Regions from separate parts of the Cobetia sp. QF-1 genome, predicted to be linked through region 2. Evidence: predicted binding sites of a transcription regulator. Region 2 holds the regulator's gene; each other region holds the start of a gene.
The links. Region 2 encodes LexA, which represses DNA repair genes until DNA is damaged. Its sites were predicted from a motif close to TACTGTNTANNTANACAGTA; they were not measured.
Positions count from the first base shown of each region.

Region 1 (3,279 bases), 240 kb from region 2:
CCCAGTCAACGCCATGCTCATCGTCTTCGAAATGGCCAATGAACGGCGATTCCGGCAGACGCTCAAAGCCATCAGTCGCTCCCAGCAGATAGTCACGTAGACCATCCTCGTAATACCAGGTCGTCTCGTTGCCATCCGTCTCGGTCAACACGACCTTGAGCCCCGGGCACAACACCGCCTTGGCACGCATCAGATGACGCAAGCGTGCGATTGCAAGTCTAGGGCTGTCGAAGTAGCTATCATCGGGCCAGAAGCGAACCAAGGTGCCGGTGTTGCGCTTGCCGACGGTGCCAATGACGGCCAGCTCTTCGACCTTTTCACCTTTCTCGAACGCGATGCGCTGACGCTGGCCATCACGGCAGACCTCAACTTCCAGCCGCCTGGATAGCGCGTTGACTACCGACACACCGACCCCGTGCAAACCGCCAGAAAAGCGATAGCTGTCCTGTGAGAACTTGCCACCAGCATGAAGCTTGGTGAGGATCAGCTCGATGCCGGTGACCCCATGTTCAGGGTGAATATCGGTGGGCATGCCGCGACCATCATCTGCCACTTCGATGCCGCCGTTTTCCAACAGACGTACGCGCACTTCTTTCGCGTGGCCGGCCAACGCCTCATCGACGGAGTTATCGATGACTTCCTGAACCAGATGGTTGGGCCGAGACGTATCGGTATACATACCGGGCCGCTTGCGGACCGGTTCGAGGCCGGAGAGGACCTCGATGGAACTGGCGCTGTACTGACTCATCGCAGCCTTGTGTCCTTGGTGTTGACGTCCGATTCATCTCTCATTGTCAGCAAAGCCGATAGCTGAGAAATGAACCCGATTCCTGAAGAGTGTGATGTCGAGATACTGATTGGGCAGATGCACTAGCCGGCCCTCAGATCGGTGCGACATGCAGCGAGGCCGCGACATCCGGTGCCAGCCGATAACCACCGTGCGCCATGATGGCTGGCAGATACTCCGCCAGCTGCGCAAAGCCGTGATCACCGCCCGGGGTAATCACCAATCGGCACTCTTGATAGAGCCCTGCGGCATCGTTGACGTCCAATGTCTCATCGGCCGTGGCCAACAGCACCAATGTACGCTGTGGCGTCACAGGACCGGCCTCCAATGCTGTCAGACCCGGACCGAAATCCTCGGTGACCGTAAAGGTCACACCGGTATAAGGATTGGCATGTGTCGAACCAAGCCAGGCGCTGACCAATCGAGTGGGGCGTACTGCCGGGTTGATCAGCACACTGCGTGGCCCTTGTCGCAGCACGCTCTGCTGTGGGCCCGCTGGGCCGTCGAGGCGCGCTGCCTCACGCGCCACCAGCCAGGTAGCCAGAAAGCCTCCCATCGAGCTGCCGATCACCATGATGGCGTCATCGCAGACAGGATCAGCAGGGTCCAGCGCCAGCTGCACACACAGCTCATGATAAGCCGTATCAACGGCTGCCTGACCCGCTATGGGCTCTGGCGGAATATCCGGCATTACGCAGGGCAAGCCGAACTGCTCAGCTGCACGCTGCATCAACCTGGCCTTGGGAGAGCAATTGGCCGAGTTGAAGCCATGCAGGTAGAGCAAGCCCCTGACGGGTGCTGTACTCACGGGGGATTGGGGACTGGCCATCAGTACTCCCGACACCACGCGGGCTCAAGAGGCCTCTCCATGGAGATCACTCTTGGCCCACGTCATGCTGTCTAGTGTAAACGATTGATTCGCTTATAGGATAGCGAGAATACTGTATAAATCAACAGATACCGAGACTCTTCAATACAGCACTTCTCAACGTCGCGGATCTTGTCCCTGCGCCGTCCATATCGCCTCGATCAGTGCTCGACTAGAGGCATCGAGGCTCCCGAAGCCTTCGCCACTGGTCATGGTGGCTTCCGTCGCCGTGGCAATTTGCTTGCCGAGCTCCACGCCCCATTGATCAAAGGGATTGATGTCCCAGATAGTGGCTTGCACGAAGACCTTCTGCTCATACAGTGCAATCAATGCGCCCAGCGTTTCCGGCGTCAATGTCTCGAGCAACAATGTCGTCGACGGCTGGTTACCACGATAACGCTTGTGATTCGGCTGTTCTTCGTCACCTGGAATAGCATCATCACCCAGCATCAATACGCGTGATTGAGCAAAGCAGTTGGCCAACGTCAGACGATGCTGCGCCTTGAGGTGCCCGCGAGTTTCAGCATCTTCGATGTGATCATAACGACACATCGGCGCGATGAAATCACATTCGACCGCCTGGGTCCCCTGATGCAGCAGCTGGTAGAAGGCGTGCTGAGCATTCGGCCCCAACTGCCCCCACAGCACTGGACAGGTGGAGTAATCGATCATCTCACCGTCATTGGTGACGGATTTTCCGTTGGATTCCATTTCCAGCTGCTCGAGATAGCTGGCGAAATATTCCAGGCGTCCGTCGTAGGGCAGAATGGAGTGGGCACGAATATCCAGGAAATTGTTGTTCCAGATACCGGCCAGCGCCAGCAATACCGGCAGATTGTCTTCCAGCGGTGCAGTACGGAAGTGCTCATCCAGCGTATGCGCACCGGCCAGCAAACGACGGAAATTATCCATGCCAACGTTCAGCGCGATAGGCAGGCCAATCGTCCCCCACAGCGAATAACGCCCACCGACCCAGTCCCAGAACAGCAGCTGGTGTTCCGGCGCGATGCCCCACTCGCTCATCTTCTCCGGCTTGGCGGAGGCGCCAATGAAGTGCTGACGATTGATCAGCGCTTCCAGACGTCCTTCAGGATCAAGGCGCGATCTCAGCCAGTCACGTGCGGTACGCGCGTTGGATAGCGTATCGATGGTGGAGAACGACTTGGAGGACAGCACGAACAGGGTCGTTTCAGGGCTGAGTGACTCCAGATAATCCGCCAGCTGGGAGCCATCCATGGTCGACGCGAAGTGCACACCGATCTCATGGATGCCCTTGGGACGACAATCATTGAGCGCACTGGAGACCATCAGCGGGCCGAGGTCCGAGCCACCCACACCGAGATTGACGACATCGGTGATCGGCTTGCCCGTGGCGCCGCGCCATTGGCCACTGTGAAAGGTCTCCACCATCTCGGCCAGATGCTCGAGGCTTTCGTGGATGGCCGGCACGACGTCCTCACCATCCACTTCCAGACTGACGGAGCGTGGCAGGCGTAGTGCGGCATGCAGGGCCGGGCGGTCTTCCGAGCGATTGACATGCTCACCGGCCAGCAGACGCTTGATGCCCTGCTCGACACCCGTCTCGCGCGCCAGCTCCAGCAGCAGCTCAAGCGTCTTGCCGGTG
Region 1 is NZ_NBVS01000001.1:217,917-221,195, forward strand. Features, by position in the region: gene parE (DNA topoisomerase IV subunit B) at 1-748, opposite strand, end outside; gene CFN46_RS00995 (YqiA/YcfP family alpha/beta fold hydrolase) at 882-1,616, opposite strand; gene pgi (glucose-6-phosphate isomerase) at 1,773-3,279, opposite strand, start outside.
Region 1: the regulator LexA is predicted to act here: its motif matches at 1,727-1,746, upstream of CFN46_RS00995 (YqiA/YcfP family alpha/beta fold hydrolase).

Region 2 (3,279 bases):
GCACTTCCGTATCAAGGGCTATGATGGTCCAGTGATCGAGTGCGACAAGTGTGGCGCTGATATGCAGCTCAAGACTGGCCGTTTCGGCAAGTACTTCGGCTGTACTAGCGAGACCTGCAAGAACACTCGCAAACTGCTCAAATCGGGTGAGGTCGCACCACCGAAGATGGACCCGATTCCGATGCCGGAGCTCGCCTGTGTCAAGGTTGAGGATCACTACGTGCTGCGTGATGGCGCGAGTGGCTTGTTCATGGCAGCCAGTCAGTTCCCGAAGAATCGTGAGACGCGTCCACCATTGGTGATGGAGCTCAAAGCGCACGCTGACGAGTTGCCGGAGAAGTATCACTTCATCCTCAAGGCGCCGGAGAAGGACCCGGATGGGCGCCCGGCGCAGATTCGTTTCTCGCGCAAGGTCAAGGCGCAGTACGTTATGAGTGACGAGGAAGGTAAGGCGACTGGCTGGAAAGCGACGTTCGAGAATGGCCGTTGGGTTGTCGAGGACAAGCGCAAGGGAGTCAAGGTCTGATGAGTCATCGTGCCCGCACCAACCAACTGCTGTATCAGGCTGAGCTGTTGTTAGCACAGTCGGCGGTGACGGCGGGAGACGAGCACGACATGGCGCGTCGCATGGCAAATGAGGAGGGCGCGCTGGTGCTGTTGGAGCTGGCGCTGTCCTCGTTGCTGGACGAGTTCGCTGTGGTGGCGCGTTGGCCGCAGGACGGCTGGCGCGAACGTTTGACAGCTCCCCCGACACCCGTTGCCGAGATTGAGCAGCTGCGTATTCTGCTCGAACGTCCCGATAGCTGGCTGAGCCAGCTGGTGAGTGACATTGACCGCTTGCATGCTGAGACGGGTGCTGCGCGCCGAGAAGAAGGGCGTGTACGTGGCGATGGTTTGATTATCGCGGCTGCGGCCAATGCCTCATTGGTTGAGCGTCTCACAGAGGTGCTAGCGGCATTCAAGGCCATATTGCCGGGGCTACGCGAGTCGAGTGTCGAGTGGTAGTGATGTCAAGCGGATGACGCTTCGGTATCGCGGGTGCTAGACTGAGCCCATTGTGGCAAGCCCCGCATTCTCAATAGTACGACCATGGCTCTGGCTGTGGTCGTACTTTTTTCTGCGCTGCGTGAGGCCTGTCCACCGTCAAGCTGACGATCACAACGACGCCGGCATCTCAAGAGATGCCGTGCAGGAGGAATGACGTGTCTGATCCCGCCGTACTTGAAATTGTGCAAATGGAAGATGGTGAAGTGATTCTGCGCGCAGCCGAAAGCGAAGGTGAGCCGCTGCTCAGCATTCGCATCTCGGATGAGGCGGCTGATCTGCTGCGTGACAATCGCTTCGAAGTCGCGCGTGAAATGATTGACCATGCCATCACGCGCACGCGCCTGTGGGATGGTGAGGAAGATGAAGATGAGCAGTCAGAAGGTATGGTGCACTGAAGCACTGGCTGCCCATCATTGTCGCTAGTCTCTTAAGCGTTCAGACACGAAAAAACCGCCAATTGGCGGTTTTTTCGTGTCTGAACGCGAGTGAACATCTCGAGAGGCGTATCAGTGAAGACCGCCGTCGCGGATAACGCCAACGCCAAGGCCTTCAATTTCCAGGCTTTCGCTGCGCAGGTCCACCTTGATGGGGGCGAAGTCGGTATTTTCAGCTTCGAGCCATACGTAATGACCATCGCGACGGAAACGCTTGACGGTCACTTCATCCCCGAGACGTGCCACTACTATCTGGCCATCGCGGACATTGGTGGTGCGGTGTACTGCCAGTAGATCACCTTCCAGGATACCGGCATCCTTCATGGAAACACCGCGAACACGTAACAGGTAATCTGCTGCCGGTGAGAAGTAGTCGCTAGGCAGAGGGCAGTGGCGATCGATGTGCTCACTGGCGAGTATCGGGCTGCCTGCTGCGACTTCACCGATGACTGGTAGACCCGGATTGTCATTTTCCTCAGCGTCGGCCAGCGATGGCACGCGAATGCCGCGTGACGTGCCGGGCACCATTTCAATGGCGCCCTTGCGCTTCAATGCGCGTAGATGCTCTTCGGCAGCATTGGGGGAGCGAAAGCCCAGCGCCTGGGCGATTTCGGCACGCGTCGGCGGATAGCCGGAGGATTTGATGGTCTTGATGATGAAATCAAAGACGTCCTGCTGGCGCGGAGTAAGCGGCTGGGTCATGGGCATTGCCTTTGGCCTGGGCGGCATCTTGAGCTGACGGCACGGGGTGTGCATCCATACAACTGTCATTGTATCCAGTCATGGCGGTCATGCAAGGCATCTTGCGAGGTATTCAGCAGGTGTGTGGCTTGATTATGGTAATGAGCATGCGCTTTTAACGTCTTCTCGTAGACCCTTTCTTTTAGCAAACGTCATTCAATACCCATCGGTATTGCGTTCACTGGAAACGCTTGAGTGGTGGAGGCTTAGTTGACCAGACTGAATATCAGCAAGTCCTGAAGCGTTAGGTGTTTGAAACACGAAGAATTGTCAGTGGTAGCATGGCAGGCTAGAATCATTGTGTTTCAAACGAATGTTCGTCAATGGTGGTGTTCGGGTTATCTTGCCTCTCTTCCGCTATCCCCGCGAACCGGTCGTTTGCAGCATGACATGAGAGAGTCGGCACGAGGGACTATCAATGCTCACGTGACTTACGATTCCAGCATTTCATTACGACCACCTGATTAAGGCTTCCGTCCATGGCCCAGACTGACACTGTCACCCGCATCCTTGATACCGCCGAAGTATTGTTTGCCGAGCGCGGATTCGCCGAAACCTCTCTGCGTAATATTACCAGCAAGGCCAAGGTCAATCTGGCGGCGGTGAATTATCACTTCGGTTCCAAGAAATCGCTGATTCAAGCGGTGTTCGCGCGTTACCTCGACCCCTTCAGTGAGCGTTTCCATGCTGCTCTCGACAGTGTCGAGCAAGAGTATGCTGGTCATCAGGTTCCGCTTGAGGTGCTATTGGAAACCATGGCGCGCACCGTGCTTGAAGTGCCTGCAGAGCGGAATAGCCTGCGTACTTTCATGCGCCTGTTGGGGCTTGCCTATACCCAGGGGCAAGGCCACATGCGCCGTTATATTCGTGAGCACTACGGCACGGTCTTCAGTCGCTTTGCCGATCTATTGAAATTGGCCACGCCGGAACTGCCGGACAACGAGCGCTTCTGGCGTCTGCACTTCATGCTCGGCAGTGTCATCTTCACTTTCTCAGGACTTGATGCCCTGCGGGATATCGAAGAGGCCGAGTATGGCCACCACACCTCGGTGCGCGA
Region 2 is NZ_NBVS01000001.1:456,957-460,235, reverse strand. Features, by position in the region: gene topA (type I DNA topoisomerase) at 1-526, shown strand, start outside; gene CFN46_RS02035 (DUF6586 family protein) at 526-1,005, shown strand; gene CFN46_RS02030 (hypothetical protein) at 1,203-1,442, shown strand; gene lexA (transcriptional repressor LexA) at 1,554-2,183, opposite strand; gene CFN46_RS02020 (TetR/AcrR family transcriptional regulator) at 2,702-3,279, shown strand, end outside.

Region 3 (3,279 bases), on a different contig from region 2:
TGGCCAAGGATGTTGAGGTGCTCAACACTGCACAGACTCCACCGTTCCAGCTTGACGACCACAACAAGGTCGGTGAGGAAGTTCGCCTCAAGTATCGCTACATCGATCTGCGTCGTCCCGACATGATTGAGAAGTTGCGTCTGCGTTCACGCATTACCCACAGTGTGCGTGCCCAGCTTGAAGCACTTGGCTTCCTCGATATCGAGACGCCGATCCTGACGCGCGCTACGCCAGAAGGTGCACGTGACTATCTGGTGCCGAGCCGCACCTATGCCGGCAACTTCTTTGCACTGCCGCAGTCTCCTCAGCTGTTCAAGCAGCTATTGATGGTCGCGGGCGTTGACCGTTACTACCAGATTGCCAAGTGCTTCCGTGATGAAGATCTGCGTGCCGATCGTCAGCCGGAATTCACCCAGATTGACCTTGAAGCCAGCTTTGTCGACGAGCAGGACATCATGGGCATGACCGAGACCATGATCAGTGGCCTCTACAAGGAAGTGCTGGGTGTCGATTTCGGCAAGTTCCCGACCATGCCGTACTCTGAAGCCATTCAGCGCTTCGGTTCTGACAAGCCGGACCTGCGTATTCCGCTGGAACTGGTCGATGTCGATGACCTGATGAGCAGTGTGGACTTCAAGGTCTTCTCCGGTCCGGCCAAGGATGACAAGGGCCGCGTCGCGGCGCTGCGTGTTCCGGGCGGTGCTAGCCTGTCGCGCAAGGAAATCGATGCCTACACCAAGTTCGTTGGTATTTATGGCGCCAAGGGTCTGGCATGGATCAAGGTCAATGAGCGCGCCAAGGGCATCGAGGGGCTGCAATCGCCGATCGTCAAGTTCATGGAAGACGTGGTTGATGAAGTGCTGGACCGCTGTGGCGCCGTCGATGGCGACATCGTGTTCTTCGGTGCTGACAAGTCCAATATCGTTGCCGAAGCGATCGGCGCGCTGCGCGTCAAGCTGGGTGAAGATCTCAACCTGTATACCTGTGAGTGGGCGCCGCTGTGGGTCATTGATTTCCCGATGTTTGAAGCCGATGCCAACGGCCGCCTGAGCGCGCTGCATCACCCGTTCACGGCGCCGTCCTGCAGCCCGGAAGAGCTCAAGGCAAATCCGGAAACTGCACTGTCACGCGCTTACGACATGGTCATCAACGGCACCGAATTGGGTGGCGGCTCCATCCGTATTCACGACCAAGCCATGCAGCGTACCGTGTTCGAAGTATTGGGTATCGGCGAAGAAGAAGCGGAAGAGAAATTCGGCTTCCTGCTCGACGCCCTGAAGTTTGGCGCGCCGCCCCATGGTGGTCTGGCCTTTGGTCTCGACCGTCTGGTAATGCTGATGACTGGCGCGAAGACCATTCGTGAAGTGATTGCCTTCCCGAAAACCCAGAGCGCCGGCTGCATGATGACTGACGCACCGGGTGAAGTCAGCGGTGAGCAGCTCAAGGAGTTGAACATCCGCCTGCGTCAGAAAGCGAAGGTAGAAGAAGAAGGCCAGGCCTGATATCTAGCAGGTCTGTCATACGATATCGCGGGCAAGTCCAAGGGTAGTGTGGTCGTCCGCGATACCGTTGGGTTCAAAGCCCATAGGCGGTGTGATACTGAGCCCTGGCAGAGAATGCTGGGATAACGGTGTTGCACCGCCTTTTTTATGGCATGGTGGCTGGTTATATGAACAGTTGTTGGGAAGATGTTATGAGCAACTGCAGGAGATTTTAGTGACTTCGACTGACGAGAGCGTCGCATGATCATTCTTGGAATTGACCCTGGCTCGCGTTTGACCGGTTATGGCGTGCTGGACGTGTCGGCAGCGCAACCACGCTATGTGGACAGTGGATGTATCCGGATGTCGCAGGTCAGTCTTGATCAGCGCCTCGCGCAGATCTACGCCGGTATCAGCGAAGTGATAGCTCTGCACTGTCCAGCCGAGTTCGCCATCGAGCAGGTCTTCATGTCAAAGAATGCAGATTCTGCGCTCAAGCTAGGTCAGGCACGCGGGGCTGCCATTGTCTGTGCTGCCAATCATGGTTTACCTGTCTCCGAATACGGACCGCGGCAGATAAAGCAAGCGGTGACCGGCTCTGGAGCGGCAGACAAGCTACAGGTACAGCACATGGTCACACATACGCTGAAGCTCTCGGCCACGCCGCAGGCAGACGCTGCAGATGCCTTGGCGATTGCTCTGACGCATTGCTTTGCCCGTCGTCGTCTCACGCCGAGTAGTGCTCAGCTAGAGACGTTAGGGCTGGGTGCCACTGGCAATCGCAAGGGCTCACGTATACGACGTAGTAGTAGCTGGCGGGGATTCGAGCCAGACAAGTAATGTGCCTATCAGGTATAAATACGATATTGTGCTCAATAAATGCCATTTATTCAGTCACTTGTAAGCCTGCTGCCGTGATAGTGCGCAGAGAATTGCGCCGCTTGTTGATACGATAATGATGAAGCGTCAGGAGAGTGTTCCTGCTGACTGTCATGATCGTGCGACAAAATCGTCTTAACACTCGGACATGCCGCCGACGCTTCATCTTTGGTAGGCTTGCCCGCAATGTCATCATCAGAGCAGTGAAGGGGGGCTGGGAAATATGCCCAGTACACATCACTGTAGAAAAGGACTGACTGAAACATGATTGGACGTCTAACCGGACGACTGCTTGAAAAGCAGCCTCCTCATCTGGTGCTTGATGTGCACGGTGTGGGGTATGAGCTTGAAGCATCGATGAATACCTTGTTGGGACTGCCGCCGGTAGGTCAAGACTGCCAGCTTTTCACGCATCTTGTGGTGCGTGAAGATGCTCAGTTGCTGTATGGCTTTGGCAAGGAGCCAGAGCGCCGTCTCTTTCGTGAGCTGATCAAGATTTCTGGTGTCGGTCCGCGTTTGGCGCTCGCCATTCTCTCTGGCATGGAGCAAGGTGATTTCATTCGTTGCGTTCATGACGAAGATAGCCGTGCACTGACGCGCTTGCCGGGTGTCGGCAAGAAAACGGCTGATCGTCTGATCATTGAAATGCGTGACCGTCTCAAACATTGGACCGTGTCGACAGATGATGGTCTCAATGAGATGGAGCGCGCTTCGCAGCCTCAGCCGCCGATCACGCACCCACTGGCGGATGCCGAAGCCGCGCTTGTCTCGTTGGGATACAAGCCCGTTGAAGCAGCCAAGATGCTGTCCGGGCTTGAATCAGGTGCCTCTACGGAAGCCCTGATCAAAGCTGCACTGGCACGCAAGATGGCCAGCTAGGCCTCATATTATGTGGCTGATAGTTTTGCTTTGAGAAAGC
Region 3 is NZ_NBVS01000008.1:65,495-68,773, forward strand. Features, by position in the region: gene aspS (aspartate--tRNA ligase) at 1-1,502, shown strand, start outside; gene ruvC (crossover junction endodeoxyribonuclease RuvC) at 1,743-2,321, shown strand; gene ruvA (Holliday junction branch migration protein RuvA) at 2,625-3,239, shown strand.
Region 3: the regulator LexA is predicted to act here: its motif matches at 1,660-1,679, upstream of ruvC (crossover junction endodeoxyribonuclease RuvC).